One region of the Acetivibrio cellulolyticus CD2 genome, then DNA from elsewhere that is predicted to be linked to it. Evidence: riboswitches for the same ligand, from Rfam matches in the RefSeq annotation. Region 1 holds a riboswitch; the other holds the start of a gene.
The links. A riboswitch is a leader RNA that binds a small molecule or an ion and turns the genes downstream of it on or off. The one in region 1 is predicted to bind cyclic di-GMP.

Region 1 (10,876 bases):
AAAATGCAGTCACCTCAAACACACCAATAATAATTATAACAAAATCTGATAACATTGAATATAAAAAATACGCACTCAAATTCAATGTAAGTGACTTTATTATTAAGCCTTACCAAACCAAGCGCCTCGAAAACTCAATAAGAAGTACCTTAAAAATCGAAAACAAATTCAGTTATAATCTAAATAGTGCAAATGTTATTACTATGTCTGTTGAAGACTATATTGCAAAAGAATTTAAAATAGCTTCAAGAGCAAATCAAAATTTATCAATAGTATTTATAACCCATATAGATATAAACAAAGTTTCCTCAGAGAGTAAAAAAACGCTTTCTCACTCTCAAAAGGAAAAAGCGTACCAAATGGCCATAGAAAAAGTCAAATCAGCTTCAAGATCCACCGATACAGTTATCTTCAATGACGGCAAGGATATATTAGTCATACTACCTTTTACAAACGCCCAAGGAGCTGATAAGGTAATGATCAAAATAAAGGATAGCCTGATTGATGGGCTGAATAGTTTGAACCTACCTAATGACTACTTCTACACCGTCCATACTACCTTCCCCCATGACGGCAAAAACTTTCAAGCGCTTATGGAGAAAGCGCTAAAAATAGTTGAAGACAAAATAATGCTTGAAAAAATCACTTATATTGGTTTGAACACACTTGATCACGCAAGAAAAAGCTACAAGAAGTTTAACTAATGCCCCGCATTTTTTCTAGAGCATACGGGGCACATTCAAAGGGATTACATTCAAGCAAGCCTTATTTCTTCTTTTATTGTATTATCACTCAATCCTGCTGTTTTTTGGTGGCGGTGGCCCATAAAACTGATAGTAGTTACATAGAATCCTACCATTATACAATTTCCTTTTCTTATTTGCTTTCCTGCCAAAAAGCTTTTCGAATTCGGGATGTGAAGATAAAATGTAATGTGACCAGGTATCCAATGAACCAAATACCGTTCCCATTTCCTTATACAGCTTTTCAATCTCTTTTATCTCTCCAAGGCGCTCGCCATAAGGTGGATTACAGATGATAAAGCCATATTTGTTTTTAGAACTGATTTCTGACATAGGCATTCTCTGAATATGTATATACTTATCTACCCCCGCCATCTTTGCATGGTATCTGGCAAGGCTTATAGCATCCTCACTAATATCAGTACCTTGAATCTTTAGCTCTCTATCAACCTTAATCATCCCTCGTGCTTCTTTTCTGGCATCCAACCAAAGAGCCTTTGGTATATTAGGCCATTTTTCAGCATCAAACTCCCTGTTTAGACCTGGAGCAATATCCAAACCAATCATAGCTGCTTCAATCGGAATAGTTCCCGAACCACAAAATGGATCAAAAAGTGTCCGATCATGTCTCCATCTACTGATTTGGATTAAAGCGCAAGCCATTGTCTCCTTTAGCGGGGCTCCTCCTACAAGCTTCCTATAGCCTCTTTTATGAAGCCCTGACCCGCTAGTATCGATTGTTAATGTCGCCATATCTTTAAGCAATGACACTTCAACCCTATATCGCGGACCTGTTTCCTTAAACCATTCGCATTTATACTTCTGCTTAAGCCTTTCAACTATAGCCTTTTTTACAATAGCCTGACAGTCAGAAATACTAAAAAGTTTTGAGTCAACAGATTTACCATCCACCGGAAATTCTCCGTCTTCGGGTATCCACTGCTCCCATGGAAGTGCTTTTGTTTGTTCGAATAGCTCATCAAAAGATAAAGCTTTGAACTCTCCCATTTTCAATAATACACGGTCTGCTGTTCTAAGCCACAAATTCGTTTTACAAATTGCACTTTCATCACCAGAAAAAGTAACTTTTCCGTTTTCTACATATTGATCGCTATATCCAAGCTTTTCAAGTTCCCTACCTACAACTGCCTCTATTCCAAAAGCAGATGTTGCAATAAGATGTATTTTCCCCATATAATCATACCTCAAGTCTATTCATATTTGTTACTTGGCAGTATTTATTATATCCATTGGAATTATTATAAACAATAAATTTTTTTAAATATAAATAAAATCAGCTATAGAATATCCATAATAAGTCTACATCAAAAGGTTTCTTTATACATTAAGAGATGTTTGACTATTGTGCTGCTCCCATAGCTAATTTTGTGTTTTTTATTGGTCTATATTGTCAACATGGCATTGATTCTCTACTGTTATTCCTGTCGACAATGTTGGGTCTATGCTTTCCTCCTTGGTTACTTGAAGTATTTCATATATAGATGCTCCACCGCACAATACCCTAATCATTTCATCCATAACTTCTTGCCCTTTTGTATCTTGGGAATATTTTTTTATAATTCTTTTAAACCCGTTAAATAATCTTTGCTCATCATTTGCATTTATCTCATCTTTTAATATTTCTGCAAATACATTAGGCAAATTACATATACGTTTTTCCATATCTTCAAGCTCGTTTACCAGGCTTATTGCTTCATTATACTCATTAGTAGCTATGATAGATTCCTCCATTCATGTTAATGTGATGAATCTATTATTTCAAATATTAACTCTGTTTATTACTTTCTGTGCAATTATTCAAATTATATTTAGCAGAATTTTATTTAACCATACAAATTCTACATTCGCTTTTTTTCTACAATTTTACCTGCAAATATTCCTAATAATATTGAAAAACCAACTAAAATATATGACATTAAACTATTCCAAATTGAAAACCCTAAAACCGCAATCGCCCCTCCCATTGCAGCTCCTAAAAGCATCCCAATTTCAGTATAGCTATACCCTTTCATATGTAGCCGATCCCCCTTAAACACTTTTCAAATTCATATTTACTAACACTATAATTAGACGTCGAAACCTGCTAAAAAGTTCATACATTTATATCATTATATCAAAGATTATAAGCAACCTTTTCCCATTCTAAATCCAATAAGCCATATATTCAATTATTTCCCTAAATAAAATTAAATCTATCTCTTCTAGCATTTACAGTATGTATACTATTTCTTAGCTGAAAACAGTCTTATATTTAGTAGTAACTTTGAATCACAGAAAATGAAACTAATTTACTATATATAATCAACTTTAAAAATTATATAATTATATATGTAGATACAAATATGCAAAGTTTGTTCTTTATTGAACTTTTTCTAGTGCATACTTATCTTGGAAATCATACATTTAAAAAAATGTCTATTCTGAAAAGCACTGGATTTATTCATTCAACTCAAGCATGTAATTTTTTTAAAGCATTGAATTATGTTTGGTTTTATAGTATAATAGTATTAAGAACAATTTAATTTGCAATCATTTGTAAAAGGCAAATCTATCGAAAGATAGAGACGCAAAACTACGGGTCTACGGTCGCTTGACTACGACAGCCGGGTTGCCAAGTGTTTAAGAGACTAGAACTCTTAAGTGCTCTTATTGGTAATCCCAATAAGGGCTTTTTTAGTTGTTCTGTTTCTTAACCTTATAACCCTTTCGAAAATGGCAAACTCAATGAAAATTGAGGACGCAAAACTACAGGTCTACGGGTTTCATTACTATGATGGCTGAGTTACCGAATAAGGGAGGAATAATTATGAAAAAAAGCCTAAGATACTTACTACTAATTAGTATTGTCATCACTATTTGTCTGAATTCCGTACAAGCTTTTGGTGACACTCAAACCCATTTAATTGTCTCTAATGGTGTAGTACTCGAAACGCTTCCTACATCAGTTGAAGGCAAAGTTGTTCTTACCGGCAATACTTATAAAAGCAAAATCAAAATCATTGTTTCGAAGGACGACACGTCAACTTGGTATGATGTATCACTAACCAAAGGGAAATATAAAGAAGAAATATGGCTTATCGATGGTAAAGGAAAGTATAAAATTTCCGTCGTTGTTCATGAATACGATAGAACCTACTCTTATGGACCTACTTTAGAAGTTGAAAACACAATAGATGTTAATCGATTTTTGGTTCCAACCAAACATGTTGAAAGTAATAATGAAGAAATCATTGCACTTGCCAAAAGTATTACACAATATTCAACAACCGAAAAAGATAAAGCATTATCAATATACAATTGGGTAGCAAAAAACATTGAATATGATTATGATAAGTATTTAAGGCAAATCAATAAAAATTTTGATAATGACTATGGCGCCGTGATAACCCTAAAAACTAAAACTGGCGTATGTTATGATTATTCTACACTAGTAGCCGCTCTAGGAAGAGCAGTTGGACTACAGGTAAAAGTTATAAAAGGAAACTTTGTTAATCCCTATCGAAAGGAACTCCATGCCTGGAATGAAATATATATCCCTGAAGAAAATCGCTGGGTTAATGTAGATACAACCTTCGCACATAGTCTCAACACAAATTATTTTGATAATAGCGACTTTTATACAGACCATGAAAAGATTTCTGAATACTAATAAATTAATGATAGCAAATAGAAAAGCTGCCCCAAAAGTAACTATTTATATACTTTAGGGCAGCTTTTCTATTTCATTATTAACTATTAATATTACGTTGTTGTATCAATATCAATTTAGCTTATATACCCAAATTATTTTATAATAACTTCTTCCTCATCTGAATTTATATAATACTTATGATCTAAAGATCCTTCTGCAATATCTTTAAATGCCCAATAGTTTTTAGGTACATCAGTGAAATCTAATGTTGCACCATTCAGTGGCCCTCTATTTAAAGCCCTATTAACCAAAACGACACACTCATCGCGTTTAATTTTATTATCTGGCTTAAAAGTCCCATCGGAATAACCATTGATATATCGTAAATTAGCAAGCTTTAGTATAAAGCTTTTTGCCCAATGGTCATCTATATCGGTAAAATTATTACTCAAGCCTGTACTTGCATCAAGATCAAGCAAGTTGTAAATAACAGCTGCAAATTCACCTCTTTTTATTGTCTGATCGGGCTTAAAACTACCATCAGGATATCCTTTAAACAATCCAACCTTAGTAACAAGTTCAATAGACTCTTTTGCCCAATGTTTATTGGTGACATCTGGGAAATTAACATTATTAGAATTTGCTGAGCTACCTACATCAACGAATTTTGCAATTATAACTGCAGCTTCTGCCCTTGTTATCTCCTTCTTTGGTCTAAAACAATTGTCAGTATATCCCTTAAGATATGATTTATGTTCTCCAGTTTTAACACCAGCAGGTATATCCTCAGTAGGTTCTACAACAGTACCACTGTTTGGTGTTGTTTTTACTGACGTAGTCTTTGTTGGAGTTACAGTACTTGTTGGAGTTACAGTACTTGTTGGAGTTACAGTCACTCCACTATTTAAAGTAAGAGTCCCAGAATATAATGTTGCACGTACACTTTTCAGATCTTTATCTCCAAAGGATGCATCATTTACTGTTATACTAGTAGATGTCCTTGCAGAACTTATTACTTTAAATTTGAGCTTTACAAACACTCCATCAGAACTAATATAGCCATCACTCATTGTATAGTCAAGGAACAATACCTTTAACTTACCATCTGCTTCTTTATTTATTCCAAAGTTTGTATTAGGATTTGAAACTATGCTTCCAACTTCTCCACTTAAATATTTGAGCATATTTTTATCATATATAATTGTCATGTCCGTTGTACTGATTCCTTTAGCAGGTACGTTTACATATTTCACAGGCACCGTTACTTCATCACCATAGTTTGCTACATACGAACCAATTTTTACTTGGAATCCATTTGGTGTTACAGTTGGTGTTATAGTTTTGGTTGGTGTAGGTGTTATAGTTTTGGTTGGTGTAGGTGTTATAGTTTTGGTTGGTGTAGGTGTTGCTGAAGCAGATACAACTTTAATACTACTTGGTTGATTAACAGAATACCCAGAGTATATGCGATTTCCGTACCAGTCACTAAGCAGAGTACCACTTATTCCATTTGAAATGCTATCTGCATTTTCAAACTTAACAGTTGTAGTACCCTCTTTTAATACTTTAAACCCAACAACCCCTAAAACCCCTGACGTTTCAGCCACCCCACCTGTCCTGTATCCTTCAAGTCCCAAATAAGCCTTACTGAAATTGAGAATTCCTTTGTCAACATGATTATCAGCGTATGCAAAAGGACTATAATTAGAATTAAGCAATATACTACCATCTAATGGAAGTGTGCTAATTTTAAAAGGACTTTTCGTATTAAAGTTTACAGCCTGCAAAATTGTCGGGTCATATTTTATATTAACCTGATATCCTGCAAAATTATTAATATTGTTTATCTGTATAGATGCCTTAATTATATCTCCAACAACAACTGACGTCTTATCTAACTTTATTGATATGTAACTGTTAGTTGTAGTTGGTGTTGCTGTTGCTGTTGGTGTTGCTGTTGGTGTTGCTGTTGGTGTTGCTGTTTTCGTTACTGTAGGTATCGCTGTCTTCGTTACTGTAGGTGTTGCTGTTGCTGTTGGTGTTGGTGTTGCTGTTGCTGTAGGTGTCGCTGTTTTGGTTATTGTAGGTGTAACTACTTTTGTTTCTGTAGGTGTTGGAGGTACTTTAACCTTAATATCTGAAGGTTGTTTTATTTCATACCCGGAGGCTATCCTACTTCCATCCCAGTCAAATAATATAGTACCCGTTATACCATTGGGCATAGTAGTACAATCGGCAAAGGAAATAGTAGTGTCCTTTTCCTGCAAAACTTTAAAGCCTATAATGGCAATAGAACCAGTACTCTCTTCCGTCCCGCTATTCTTATAGGCTTCAAGGGTTATATATGATTTACAGATGTTAAGTTCTCCATTATCTAAATTATTTACTGCTTTAGAAAAACTTAAGAAATCAGAATTATTTAACAAATCACCTGGTAGTGGCATTGTAGAACTCTGATATTCTTTACCTGATATGGGATTTACAGCCTGAAGTACTTCTGGATCGAATTTAATATTAACTTGATATCCAGCGAATTTTTGAATATTACTTATCTTAATTGTCGCGGTTATTATATCATCTAGCTCTATGGATGTTTTATTAAGATCCATTGTTATATAAGACTCATCGCTTGCATTTACCTGCAAAAACATTTGAAAGTACATTGTTGTCAACAATAGAAAAATGGTAGCTACACTAATTGCTTTTTTCATTATACATTCCTCCCACAAAGATAAAAAATTGAATATTTATTAAGGTACTATATTTAGAGATGACAAGCAATAAGAATAGATAGTCAACTTTGCTTATTTGATTGCCAAATAGCATGTAAACCAATCAAAAATTCTGCTCGTTCTCCATAATACCATAGTTTCAAATTTGTAATCTATTTAGCCTTTCAAGGGATCAATACTGAGTTTTTTCAGATAGGACCTATAAATCAAGAATAGGTATAGCAACATTTTAATGATATGGTAGGCCGATTACTACGTAAAGAAATACAAATATAATTAAGAACTACACCCCATCAAATAATGATTTATCTCTAATCTTAAAACTCCCCCATTAATAACCTATATAATATTTCCTTATAATGTTATTATATATCAAAACTGTTCCATATTCAAGTAACAAAAAACTTCCTTACCTCTTAGAAAAGGTAAGGAAGCTTAAGTTTCTTATATACTATTTAACATATAGCTTTTCTAAAGTTCCTTCAATAATGTACTGGTGGTCTAATGCACCCTCAGCTATATCTTTAAACGCCCAATGTGTTGTAGGAACATCTGGGAATTTCTGCGTTGTACCATACAATGGTCCTCTCTTAAGTGCCCTATTTAAAAGTGCTACACTTTCACAACGCTTAATACTTGCCTGAGGCTCGAAATTACCATTAGGATATCCACTAATATACTTGAGTTCAGTAAGTTTTTCAATATATACTTGAGCCCAATGTCCTTTCACATCTTCAAACTTATATTTTGTAATATTTGTATCTTCAATGCCAAGGAAATGGTACACTATTGTTGCAAATTCAGCTCTTGTTATTTTCTGATCAGGTTTAAATGTTCCGTCAGTATAACCTTTAAAATATCCCTTATCAGTAGTATACTTAATTGCCCATAATGCCCAATGTGTATCCTTAACATCAGGGAAACTTACTTTATCGCTTACATATGTCACATCCGCACCTGATAACTTAGCCAAAATAGTTGCTGCCTCAGCCCTGGTAATATTATTATCAGGCAAGAATAAACCATTCGGATAGCCTTTCAAGTAAGCTGTATGACTTAATGGAAGTCCATCTGGACCTGGAACTTCAGATGTAGGTTCAACTACAGCACCCGATGTAGGTGTCGCTGTTGGTTTTGGTGTTGGTGTTGTTATCGGACTAGGATTTACATCTGGATTTCCACCTGGAATTACACCTGGACCTTCATTAACTGTTGTTGCTGTAGGCTTAACAGTCTGTGTTGGCGTTGGCGTTGTACTAGTTGTTACACCTGGTGTTACACTTCCTGTTGGTGTTGGTGTCGGTGTTGCACTAGTTGTTACTTCTGGTGTTACTGTCGGCATTGCACTCTGTGTTGGTGTTGGTGTCGCAGTTGCACTTGGTGTTACTGTCGGCATTGCATTTTTTGTTGGTGTTGGTGTCGCAGTTGCACTTGGTGTTACTGTCGGCATTGCACTCTGTGTTGGTGTTGGTGTCGCAGTTGCACTTGGTGTTACTGTCGGCATTGCACTCTGTGTTGGTGTTGGTGTCGCAGTTGCACTTGGTGTTACTGTCGGCATTGCACTCTGTGTTGGTGTTGGTGTCGCAGTTGCACTTGGTGTTACTGTCGGCTTTGCACTCTGTGTTGGTGTTGGTGTCGCAGTTGCACTTGGTGTTACTGTCGGCATTGCACTCTGTGTTGGTGTTGGTGTCGCAGTTGCACTTGGTGTTACTGTCGGCATTGCACTCTGTGTTGGTGTTGGTGTTGCAGTTGCACTTGGTGTTACTGTCGGCATTGCACTCTGTGTTGGTGTTGGTGTTGCAGTTGCACTTGGTGTTTCTGTTGGCATTGCACTCTGTGTTGGTGTTGGTGTCGCAGTTGCACTTGGTGTTACTGTCGGCATTGCACTCTGTGTTGGTGTTGGTGTCGCAGTTGCACTTGGTGTTACTGTCGGCTTTGCACTCTGTGTCGGTGTTGGTGTCGCAGTTGCACTTGGTGTTACTGTCGGCTTTGCACTCTGTGTTGGTGTTGGTGTCGCAGTTGCACTTGGTGTTACTGTCGGCTTTGCACTCTGTGTTGGTGTTGTCGTCGCAGTTGCACTTGGTGTTACTGTCGGCGTTGCACTCTGTGTTGGTGTCGCAGTCGCACTTGGTGTTACTGTCGGTGTTGCACTCTGTGTTGGTGTTGGACTTGCAATTACCTCAATTTTTCCATCATTGTAAACAACATTTTTGATTTCATCAGTTCCAGAATAATAGAATGAAGTATATGCACTATTAGTAGTAATATTGTAAAGTTCACCTACTTTGGCACTATCACTAACTTTAAAGTTAATGGTTGCAAATACACCATCACTATCTATGATTCTAGCTCTATCAACTGGGGCTTCAAACGTCATTGATGCAAAACCATTTTCATTATTATAATAAGTAGTAAAATCAGAAGCATTTTCAATCAGTGAGCCAGCATCTATACTTGCTACAGTTACCTTTTGTGGGTCGAAATTTGTTCTAAAACTTAGAGCATAGATACCTGATTTAGGTACATTAGTAAATGTTATAGGTACACTAACAACACTACCTGCTTTTCCACTAGTACTTCCAATGTCAACCTGTAAATCAGATCCAACTTTAATTGCTCCATCAGCATATATAACATCAGTAATTTCCGTTACTGCTGTAGAATAAAAGGAAGTATTAGAACTTATTTGGGATATTTTGTATGTTTCGCCTTGTAAAGCTGTATCAGATATCTGGAATTTTACTTGTGCAAATACTCCATCACTTTTTATCATTCTAGAGCCATCAATAGGTGCCTCAAAAGTCATAGAAGTAAAATTATATGTATTGTTAATAAACATATTAAAATCTTCTGCCTTTTCAACTAGACTTCCAGATTCAACGCCTACTACTCTAATTTTAGTGTTATCATAACCAATCCTAAAACTCAACGCGTAAATTCCCGATTTAGGTACATTACTAAACGTTATCGGAACGCTAACAACACTGCCTGGCTTTCCACTTACACTTCCTATTTCTGCCTTCAAATCTGCCCCAACATTAATTGCACCATTATTACATAAAATATTTACAATCTCTTCAGTGCCTGTTGAGTAAAAGGAAGTTCTTGAATAATTGGTAGTAATATCATAAGATTCTCCTACTGGTGCAGTTTCAGAAATCTTAAATTTGATTGATGCAAATACTCCATTATTATCAATCATTCTACTACCATCTACTGGGGCTTCAAATGACATTGATGCAAGTCCATTCACATTATTGTAGTAATGATTGAAGTCACTAGGGTCTTCTATTAAAGACCCTGGTTCAACACTAACTACACTCAACATACTTTTATCAAAATTCACACTAAAACTTAAAGCATATATACCTGTTGCTGGTACATTACTAAATGTCACTGGTACAGACACTATGCTGCCTGGTTCTCCACTAACTTTTCCAATGTCTACCTGCAATTGTTCTGCAGCCTGTACAAATGATATCGAAGCAGTACTAATGATAATGCACAATATTATCAGCAAACATGATATTCTTTTTAAGCTATATAAGCATTTCCTGCCTTTATTTACCATATGCTATTTCCTTCCTTTACAATCATACGTGAACTAATACACTACATGCCTAGATTATTCTTCTTTCTCTTCAACAGGGAATAAAAATATCTTTCCTAACACGTAGTCTCTTACTAGAACAGCATCATTAATTTTTATACTTCCATTACCATCAACATCTGCTGCAAGCATACCATAT
Region 2 (10,876 bases), on a different contig from region 1:
GCTTTTGAAAAAATATATCAAGTATATACTTATAGGGTTGGCGACAGGCCTAGCTAACGGCCTTTTTGGCTCGGGAGGGGGAACTATAGCTGTTCCAGCCATGGTTCTCCTTTTAAATGAGGAAGAGCATAAGGCCCATGCTACTGCCATTTCAATTATATTGCCGCTGACCGTTGTAAGTGCAATACTTTACATGTCCAATAATTTTATCAATTGGAATCTAACAGCTAAAGTTATGATTGGAGGGATTATAGGAGGCTATATAGGAGCTAAACTTCTTAATATATGCCCTTCAAACATATTAAGAAAAATCTTTGCAGTATTTATGATTGCTGCTGCTATAAGAATGATATTGTGATAAAGCGGAGGATTTATGATACTTTTTCTTATTGGTCTTATCTCGGGAATAATCAGTGGAATGGGAATTGGAGGTGGAACAATCCTAATTCCAGCATTGGTTATATTTGCAAATCCCGATCAACATATTGCCCAAAGTGTTAATCTTATATTCTTTATTCCTACAGCAGTTATAGCACTGATAGTACATATAAGAAACAAGCGCGTTGATTTCAAGGTGGCAATTCCTATAATTATTTTTGGTCTATTAGGTGCATATCTTGGTTCCCGACTTGCAATCAGGTTGCCTGGAATAGTCCTAAAAAAGTATTTTGGATTTTTTCTATTGGTACTTGGTGTCTGTGAGATAATCAGAAAGGATAAACAAAAGGTCTCGGAGAAAAAACTGAGGCAAGCTGGGCAAAGGTCGTAGGTGTATGATACGCTCTCTTCTAAGTAGACAATAAATAATAATGTTTGCTTGGAAGGGAGCATTTTCTATGCCAAATAAAAATAAGTCCAGCATATCGCGCGCTATATAGACAACGGTCCAATGGAATATAGCGTCTTTTTACAGAATAAAGTATCATAAAAATATCTCCAACCAAAAATCTTGGCTGGAGATATTTACCTGTCTACTTGACAGGGAGCGGTTCAGTACGACAGTCCATTATGCTTTTATGGCTCTGTACCACTTACTTTAGTACCGGATAAATATACTGTTACCTTAGTCCAGTCAACAAAATTTGTTGCTGACGAGTTGAAAGAATAATCGTTTGTCTGAGAGTAGTTTGACCAGTCGGATTTATTAAACCTTGAATGTATCTCTGTGCTTGCACCAGCGGCAAGACTACCTGCCCCTGAAGAGAAGCCGATTTCAAGGTAACAGTCTGCGGTTGTAGTTGGAGAACTCATACTTATGAATGACGAAGTTATGTTTGAATTTCCAGCCATAGCATAGTCAACAGTAAATTGTTGTGAAACTGAACTGTCAGCAGTATAGTAATATCTTATTTTTACAGTTGACAGATTAATTGGTGTTGACCCTGTATTTGTTAACTTGAACTTAGGAGTTATGCCGTTTAATGAAGAAGCTGTATTACCATTGAACATCTGTATGTTCAAGCTAGCACTGGATGAATTTGTAGATGTGGCAGCAACTGTAGGTGTAGGTGTAGCTACAGGTGTAGCTGTACGTGTAGGTGTAACTACAGGCGTAGCTGTACGTGTAGGTGTAACTACAGGTGTAGCTGTAGGTGTAGGTGTAACTACAGGTGTAGCTGTACGTGTAGGTGTAACTACAGGTGTAGCTGTACGTGTAGGTGTAGCAGTGACGGTTGTGCCACTACCTGATGGAGGAGTACCACTATTTAAGGTTCCTGAAAGATATACTGTTACTTTATCCGTATCAGCATAGGCCGTAGCTGTTGGATTGAAGGAGTAATCGTTTGATTGATTATAATTTGACCAGTCGGATTTATTGTACCTTGCCTGTATTTCAGTACTTGAACCAGCTGCCAAAGTGCCGGCACTCGATGAGAACCCGACTTCAAAGTAACAGTCTGTTCCAGTAACTGAAGGACTAACAGTTGTAAATGTTCCAGTTATGTTCGAGCTGCCAACTGAAGCAAAGTCAACACTAAATGATTGTGAAGCTGAACTGTCCATAGTATAGTAATATCTTATTTTTACAGTTGACAGATCAATTGCAGATGAACCTATATTTGTTAATTTGAACTTAGGAGTTATTCCATTTGTTGAAGATGATGTAGTACCATTGTACATTTGAATGTTCAAGATTTTATTAGATGATTGTGAAGTAGAAGTAGCAGCAACTGTTGAAGTAGGTGTAGCAGTTTTAGTAGGTGTAGCAGTTACTGTTGCAGTTTTAGTTGGGGTAGCAGCGGCGGTTGCGGTTACCGCAGCGGTTGCGGCACTGCCGGAAGGAATATTGCTATTCCTCTTTTCGTACAGCCAGTCTTTTACAAATTGGCCCATATGATCATTATAAGTTGAATCTCCGCTGGCATTGTTGGTCGAACCTGCAAGATCCCATGAGGAAACACGTGTTGAGAACATAACAGGTTTATAATCGTTGTCAAAAGTCCATGCGGTCCAGCTTATACCCTTGGTTTCCAAATAGTCCTTATATGCCTGACCGTAACTACTTACAGTACCTGTGGTAATTGAATCACCATCATGCTGGAATCCCCATTCAGTATTAAGGAAAGGAACTGAATTTGCTGCATTACCGAAGTTTGCATCCCATGCACTTGACCCACCATGAGTTGGATAATAGTGAGCGTTATAAACAATGTTACCACCTGTTACAGGACTGGTAGCAGCCTGGCCGAGGTTTTGTGACCATCTTGGTCCGCCTACGATAATGAGGTTATTAGGTGCGATCGTACGTATCATGTCTACCCAGCCCTGTGCAGTAGTTCGCCATGTGCTCCAACTATCAGGGTAAGTTGGTTCATTGAATAATTCGAATATTACATTAGGAGTATCCTTATATTTGTTTGCTATAAAAGTCCAGAATTCTCTTGTTTGTGTATCTTTATCCGTATAAGTATCAATGTAGTGCCAGTCAATTATACAGTACACTCCTTTGGCAATACATGCCTCGACAGCAGCTTTAAGATGATCGTCATAATATGAGTTGCTTGATTTACCATTATACCAGCAGTTTGTCCATCCGGCTTCACCATCAATAGCTGCTGGATAAACAGGTAGTCTGACTACTCTCGAATACCATCCGCTAGATTCATTAGTAGCCATGTTAATAAGGTCAACGGCTGTTTTGCCGCCCCTAAATGATCCCTGATGTTCAATAGCACCGATGTCAATTAGTGATACACCTCTTAAGACTACTGTATTGCCGCCGGGGTCTTTAATGTACTTTCCGTCTACATGAAGCCAAGGAGTTGGAATTGAAGCATTACTTGGAGATGGTGAGATAAAAATGAATCCAAAAGTGAAAAGAAAAACAAAAATGGCTAGTGCTGCAAAAATTCTTTTTGCATTTTTCATAAACATTCTCTCCCTTCAAATTTCCTATACTAACAAATACTCATTTAGAAGGGGCAATGAAGCTTTGGAGATCATTGGAGAAAACCCAAAAAATAAAACTATCATTTTCGGCAACTCGGCTGTCTTAGTCAAAGACCTTAGACCCGTAGCTTTGTGTCACTGGTTTTCACCAGGTTTACCATTTCAAATGATGTTTTGTTAATATAGATTTCATTATAGCATATTATGGAATCGATTTTAATAGGCTATTAGTACTAGATTAGGACTCAAATACTAGATTAGGACTCAAATACTATATATGACAAACGCTAAAGTTAAATCTATATAGCACTTAAACGTTATCTACTATATATAAAAAACATCCTTTAAATTTAGTTGGAATCATCATAAAAAAGTGTTGCTTTATTATCAAAAATGGCATATAATTACAAGTACAAAATTCAAACTATACATATTATTGTCACACCGCTCTAAGAAATTCTTTTATAAAGGTATTGGCATTTTTTATGTTATAAGTTATAATTATTATGTAGTATGACATAAGTATAATATGAATTTACAATTAATCATATCTATGTTGTTTCGTTTGTTTAAATTTAAGGGGTGGTTTCATGGATAATAAAAAAGACATTTTGAGGGTGACCATGAAAGATATTAATTTACTTCCAGAAGACATTTTAGCTGCGTCGTCAAATTCTATGGAGAAAAGAAGAACTCAAAGCGAAGTTAATGAAAGTGAGAAAGTTACTAACGAGTCTGACTCTAAAGTTCCGCCTGCACAATCGGAAAAGAGTAAGGAAGGCGTAGTAACACTTTCTAAAACCTTAAAAGATAATCTGATAGATAGTATACATCAGAATTCTGACAGGGCTACTAGTTTTTTGAATTCATTAAAGAAGGATAAAATTAGAAATCTTGAAAGGATTTTAGGTGTTGACAAAAAGGATTTATCTTTTTCAAACAAAAAGAATTATATTTACAGTACAGGTTCTGGAAGGATGGTTATAATAGACCGTGATATCTGGGGAGAACCATGCACCGTTACCGTTAAAGAAGCTAATGACGTTGCAATAAGACGTGTCAAGTTTTTTGAGGATGAACCATTCTTGTTCCCGGTATTTAATGAAAAGAATTTGACTGGCGATGTTATACATATGGATGATAATGAAATTTGGTATTTGTATAAAGATGAAGCAACTATCGTTTTATTTAAAAATGATAAACCAGATTTCCTTAAAGTATCCCTTAAAAATTTTAAGAATATAAATAACAAAAAAGCTTTACATACCTATTTGGATAGCTCTAAGATGCTTTATCTTGATAAGAAACTACATGCGCTATTAATTGAAGATAGAAATATTCAAGTTGAGGATATAATTAAAATAAGAGCTGGGTATGCAGTGTATAAAAATACCAGCAGGACATATAAAGTGTTGTTGTTTGATGAGTTCAGACAATTGTATGATGAGTTTACATTCAGTAAGCTTCCTTCAGTTAGGGAAGATGGTTGGGATGTGTTGTTTTCTAAGGATATAGTTGATTATGTAAAAGCAAACAATTATTCCTTTGAGAATTTCAGACAGGATGACGGGCACATAGAGTATTGGCAAAATATTGGGGCAAAAAGAGTTTGTGTTTTAAGATGTAAAATTTAAGTATAGTTTATAATTTATTAGTTTAGAGAATGTGATTCTTATCGCATTCTCTTTTTAATTATAGGCCCTTGGAGTGAAATGAAGATGCGAAATCGAGAAAGAGTTTAATTTGAGTGGACATGGATATTTTGACATGACTGCTTAAGATAATTACCATGCAGGAAATCTTAGTGATATAGATTATTCTAAGGATTCAGTAAAAGAGAGTATGAAGAATCTTCCTAAATTAGGTTAAGCCTTAGCCTCTGTAAAAAACTAATTTGTGAAAAAATTCTTCTTATATTAATGAATTAGCTACGGCAAGTTGCCGTAGCTAATTTTATTTAATTTTTTTGAGCTTTTTATCAAGCAGTTATCTTTGAACAAACCTTAATTCCATCCAGTCAAAAGCTATCCAGTCATTAGGGCCTGCATTTGAAGTATTCTCAATTACTACTCTGTTGTTTCGTCTCAAGTTTGAAATATTGAAGGTCAAATTTCTCCAGTTGTCAAACCTTTGTCCTGCTGGACGCCCGTGTTCAAGTTGAAGTCTTCCTGTATGGACTATTGTTCCGTTTATGGTTATACGTGCAGAGTAGTTGTTAACCGGTACGTTTTGATGATCGTCAAGTACTGCGCGAATTATAAGTTGTGCTCTTAGGTTTCCCGGGACAAATAGGAACGGTGGAACTGAGAAATTCCATGTGCCTCTGTTACCTGTGTACAATATGTCCGCATTACCACTTGGATTGCCATAATTGGGGTAACCGGTAAGCTCCTTAAACAATGTTATATTTGTTTGCGCAGGTGGGTCACTTAATACTGGGTTTGGTTGACGCTCCTGTGAGTTGGGAAAATTTATCTCATTAGTACCTTCGTTTTCGAGCTCTTCAAACATAGGGCTTCCTTCATTATATAAAGGCATTGTCTGAGGTGTATAGTTAGGATTTTGATAAGGTGCAATAGGATTAACTACCGTAGGCATATAAGGTGAATATGTTGACGGTTGGTTAAAACTGCCGGTATTTTGCGAGACAAAGGGACAACTATAATAAGGTAACATAAATATGATTCCTCCTTCTGGTACACTGTTTACATAAGTACATTACCTTATATATTATTCAAACTTTGGCTATTTTGTTACTGAGCCTTCTATAATTATGTATTTTTAATATTTGCAGCATGATTTTTTGGAAAAGTATATAATATAGTATTGTCATCAAGCTGTTAATTGGTTAGTTCTTTGTTTTTCTGTGGAACCCTTATTGTATATCTGGTAACATAATCTGATGAAATGCTCATTTCAAATACTTGGGGAAGTACATAGCTTGCGGGAAATTTCGATTCGGAGAATCCGGTCTTGTAAGTGCCTTGGGGCAGTTTAAACACTGCAATCCCATTTTCGTTTGTTACTGAATAATATTTTACAGCTTTTGAATCTGAAGAAACGAGGGAATTGTCATTCGGTTCCGAGTCTTGGTCCGTTTCGATATTTATTTTTTCTTCCAAATATAATTCTACATTTTTAACAGGCATGTTATCCTCATCTAGTACTTCTACTTCTCCAATGCCATTAGAGGGTTCTTCTTTTGCTTTCTTATCCATATTGACAGTTAGGATTGTGGTTCCTGCTGTTTTTAACTCGTAAAAGAAAGGTGATGGCAAATTGTACTCGTCAAGAGGGGTGAGAGAAGAAAAGCTAAGATGGAACGTTCCCTGACCGAGGGTAAATTTTGTAGAACCATCTTTGTCAGTTATTCCTGCAATGTTAAAATGCTTTTCAGGTACTTTCGATTTTCCGATTGCATTAATTTGTATATCAGGTATTGGTTGACCTGTTGAGGTGTCTACCAGTTTTACTTGAAGAGTGTAAAGTGTATCATTTTTTGCTGATATAACTTGTATGACTGTATTCTTATTAGTAAGCTTTGATACAACATTTGAAAAACTGTTGGAGTCATAACCGCTTTTGAAAGCGTACAAATTATAGCCCATTCCTGATACAATTGAAACTGTTACAACAGTCATAACACCGTACTTCAGAATGTTTTTGGATTTTGCCGGAAGTCTTGAAGCGAGAGCTTTAATAACTTTAACTATCTTTGCAAACTTAGCATAGAAGGAATGAATTACTATGGACAATAAGGGGAAAAGTATGCCGAGTATAAAGCAAAAAAATGACACCGGAAATAATAAATCGTTAATATATGATAGAATAAGCTCAGACTTTAATGGTATGGACATAGTAAACAGATATATGTTATCAGGTAATATCTTATTCAAATAGACAAATAGGACTATTGCAAGTGCCAGATTAAAAATTCCGCAAAAGAACAGTGCCAAAGTAAGCCATCTGATAACTATCTTAGACTTTCTGAATACAAGAAAGATTAATAGTAACATTAATGCGGCAGATAGTATTGATAAAGTGGTAAGATGTGAAATCACAAAGTAGATAAATTTGACCAGAGTTAACTGATCCAATATATCTGTTCTGTTTAGTGTTAACAGTATGGCATGCAGGTTTATTTTTCTTATTTGACCGGATACCTGTGAAGTATCAATAGAATCGGTAGCGGTGTTTTGCACGGATTTTTCATTTGTTAACGGTGTATCCAAATCAATATAAAGGTCGGGGAGATATTTTCTTTCTCCTCTGAAGTATTGGAAAATTTGTTCGGTTACTGAGTCTATGTTCATTTTGATCATTTCAGAAGAAGTTGAATTTTCAAGAATTTTATAAATTTCTTTATGCTGACTGCTCGGCTCAGATGATTGAGTTTTTAAGTTGCCAAAGGCATCGCTTATATAGGTAGTAATAAGATCGTCAACGTATGAGTAAACATTGTTTTTGCTAAGCAGTTTTTGATGGTATTGGGATGACATGAGGGTACTATTTAAGTCTATTGACAAAATAAAAGTAAATAGACAAAGGCTGGTAAGAAATATAGTAAATACAAATAAAATGTTTTTTAGAACTTTTGCAAGAACTTTCATTTAATCCTCCAAATATAAAATGTTAGTTGTCAATATATTCATATAAAAAATTCAAAAATTTTAAGAATTTTTAGGAAAATATTTATTTGAATTATATTATATCACTAAATTATAATATGAACTTAAGTAAAATGTGGCAAATAAAAATTATAGATATTTAAATTTAGGTATGTTATAATTTAATTAGCAATTCTGTAAAATTTCATGTAATGCATTTTCAAATGCTTTTTAAAATTATTTGAAGATTAGCAATATCTAAGCCAAGAAACAATCTGCAAAAATAACAATGAGGTTAAAAATTAATATTTGGAAGTATTTTATATTTGTTTTAGTAATATTATGAAATAAAGATATTATAATACAATAGCAAAACTAAAGTAATCACCAATGAAAATTCTTTTGTGTAACATATATAATAAACTAAGTTTAATAGAATTTCAATCGGGATCTGAATTAATGATAGTTTATATTTAAGTAAGGTAAATATACTTTGGAAAATTTAAAATATAGCTATTTAAGAGCATTTTCACGAAGTATGTGACTTGGATCAAACAAATACTAACTGGAAAGAAAAGGGGGCATAATTATGGAAAAAGGTGATTTGTCAAGTATTATTCGTAGGGATAGAGAAGAGCATAAAATAAAACATTTTGAAGGAACGTTCCTTGAATACCTTGATATCCTTAAAGAAAACCCTGAAATTCCAATGTTGGCTCATCAGAGAATGTTTAAAGTGATAACAGAGCCGGGAGTAGAGGTAATAAAAACAGATGAAAATCCCAGATTGCGCAGAATATATGGCAATGACAGCATAAAAAAGTACAAATTCTTTGAAGATGATTTTTTCGGAATAGATAAAACCATAATGAAGATAGTGAGATATTTTCATTCAGCAGCAATGGCAGGAGAAGAAGCAAGGCAGGTTTTGTATCTTGTTGGCCCGGTCGGAGCAGGTAAGTCTTCGTTAATGGAAGCTCTAAAAAAGGCGCTTGAAATGAGTTCTTCCATTTATGCTTTGAAAGGCTGTCCTATGAGGGAAGAACCTTTACATCTTATACCCAAGCACTTGAGAAAGCAATTTGAAGATATACTCAACGTAAGAATTGAAGGGGACTTGTGTCCAGTATGTCGTTACAGGTTAAAAAACGAATTTGGGGGAGAATATGAGAAGTTCCCTGTAGAAAGTATTGGTTTTTCCATAAGGTCAAGAAAGGGAATTGGTGTTGTGCCTCCAGTCGATCCAAATAATCAAGATACATCTGTTCTTATTGGTAGCGTAGATATTTCTAAAATAGATATGTATGCGGAAGATGATCCTAGAGTATTATCACTAAATGGAGCTTTTAATGTCGGTAACAGAGGTATTGTAGAATTTATAGAAGTTTTTAAAAATGAGACTGAGTATCTCCATACAATGATTACTGCAACTCAGGAAAAGTCTATTCCATCTCCCGGTAAAGGATCAATGATATATTTTGACGGGATAATTCTTGCTCACTCCAATGAGGCTGAGTGGAACAAGTTTAAATCAGACCACACCAACGAAGCTATCCTGGATAGAATTGTAAAAGTAGAGGTGCCTTACTGTCTGGAACTCAATGAAGAAATTAAAATATACGAAAAGATACTGAAAAAGAGCAAGTTTAGCGCTCATATTGCACCTCATACCATTGAGATTGCATCAATGTTCGCAATACTTTCAAGAATTTCGCCGTCAAATAAAGTAGATCCCATTACAAAACTTAAAATATATAATGGTGAAGAAATTGTAGAGAAGGGTATGACTAGAAAAATAGATATATTTGAATTAATGGAAGAAGCTCAAAGAGAGGGTATGACAGGCATTTCAACCAGGTTTATTATGAAAGCTTTAGATACCACACTTTCGGAGTCGGAACATGACTGTATTAACCCTATATCAGTTATGGAATCACTGGTTAAAGCTGTAAAGGAACTGGCAATTGGTGAAGAAGATAAGGAAAAATATTTAAGATTCATACAGGACAGTATTAGAAAAGAGTACAACAAGATTCTTGAAAAAGAGATAACGAAAGCATTTATTCATGGATACAGAGAGCAGGCAGAAAGTCTGTTCAACAACTACCTTGACCACGCAGAGTCGTTTGTGAATAAGACAAAGATAAAGGACAGGAACACAGGTGAAGAACTTGAGCCCGATGAAAAATTCTTAAGGTCTATAGAAGAACAAATAGGGATTACTGATACAGCAGCAAAAGGATTTAGAGCTGATGTAACTGCCTATATGTTTTATATTTTAAGAAGTGGGGGCAAACTTGACTTCGACAGCTATGAACCTTTGAAAGAGGCTATTGAGAAAAAGCTGACAGCTTCAGTTAGGGAACTGAGCAGGGTTATTACATTAGCAAAGGTAAGAGATAGGGAACAGGGCGAAAAATATGATGCTATGGTTGAAGAAATGAAGAAAAATGGCTATTGTGACCACTGCTGCAACGTAGTTTTAAAATATGCTGCAAATAATCTTTGGAAAGATTAAACCCCTTTTGAAAGGGCAACAAATAATAGCGGGGGGTGGTTAAATGGCTATTTTCAGGGAGTATGTCAATAACGGCAAGGACCGTTCAGCCGAGGACAAAAGGCGGCATAGGGAACTGGTAGAAGAGTCTATTAAAAAGAATATTGGCAATATAATTGCTGAAGAAAGTATAATAGGTCAGAGTAAGGATAAGAAGATCAAAATACCTATAAAGGGAATCAAGGAGTACCAGTTTGTATATGGAAATAATGGTACTTCAGCCGGTTCGGGTGATGGCAGTGAAAAGAGAGGAGACAGGATCGGCGAGGACAAAGCAGGAAAAAGTGGGAAAGGTGATGGCCAGGCTGGTAATCAGGAAGGT

Region 2: linked by a shared signal. The riboswitch ahead of ACECE_RS29440 (cellulose binding domain-containing protein) and the one ahead of ACECE_RS0211945 (transglutaminase-like domain-containing protein) in region 1 are both predicted to bind cyclic di-GMP.

The regions. Positions count from the first base shown of each region.
Region 1 is NZ_JH556655.1:36,635-47,510, forward strand. Features, by position in the region: gene ACECE_RS0211925 (response regulator) at 1-704, shown strand, start outside; gene ACECE_RS0211930 (THUMP domain-containing class I SAM-dependent RNA methyltransferase) at 789-1,937, opposite strand; gene ACECE_RS0211935 (hypothetical protein) at 2,139-2,495, opposite strand; gene ACECE_RS31110 (hypothetical protein) at 2,603-2,776, opposite strand; cyclic di-GMP riboswitch class I at 3,296-3,380, shown strand; cyclic di-GMP riboswitch class I at 3,469-3,554, shown strand; gene ACECE_RS0211945 (transglutaminase-like domain-containing protein) at 3,571-4,413, shown strand; gene ACECE_RS0211950 (cohesin domain-containing protein) at 4,548-7,106, opposite strand; gene ACECE_RS31115 (cohesin domain-containing protein) at 7,579-10,647, opposite strand; gene ACECE_RS0211960 (cohesin domain-containing protein) at 10,753-10,876, opposite strand, start outside.
Region 2 is NZ_JH556657.1:511,876-522,751, forward strand. Features, by position in the region: gene ACECE_RS0214225 (sulfite exporter TauE/SafE family protein) at 5-358, shown strand; gene ACECE_RS0214230 (sulfite exporter TauE/SafE family protein) at 374-769, shown strand; gene ACECE_RS29440 (cellulose binding domain-containing protein) at 1,015-3,369, opposite strand; cyclic di-GMP riboswitch class I at 3,476-3,559, opposite strand; gene ACECE_RS0214240 (hypothetical protein) at 3,981-5,024, shown strand; gene ACECE_RS0214245 (hypothetical protein) at 5,377-6,066, opposite strand; gene ACECE_RS0214250 (prealbumin-like fold domain-containing protein) at 6,231-8,000, opposite strand; gene ACECE_RS0214255 (PrkA family serine protein kinase) at 8,587-10,515, shown strand; gene yhbH (sporulation protein YhbH) at 10,559-10,876, shown strand, end outside.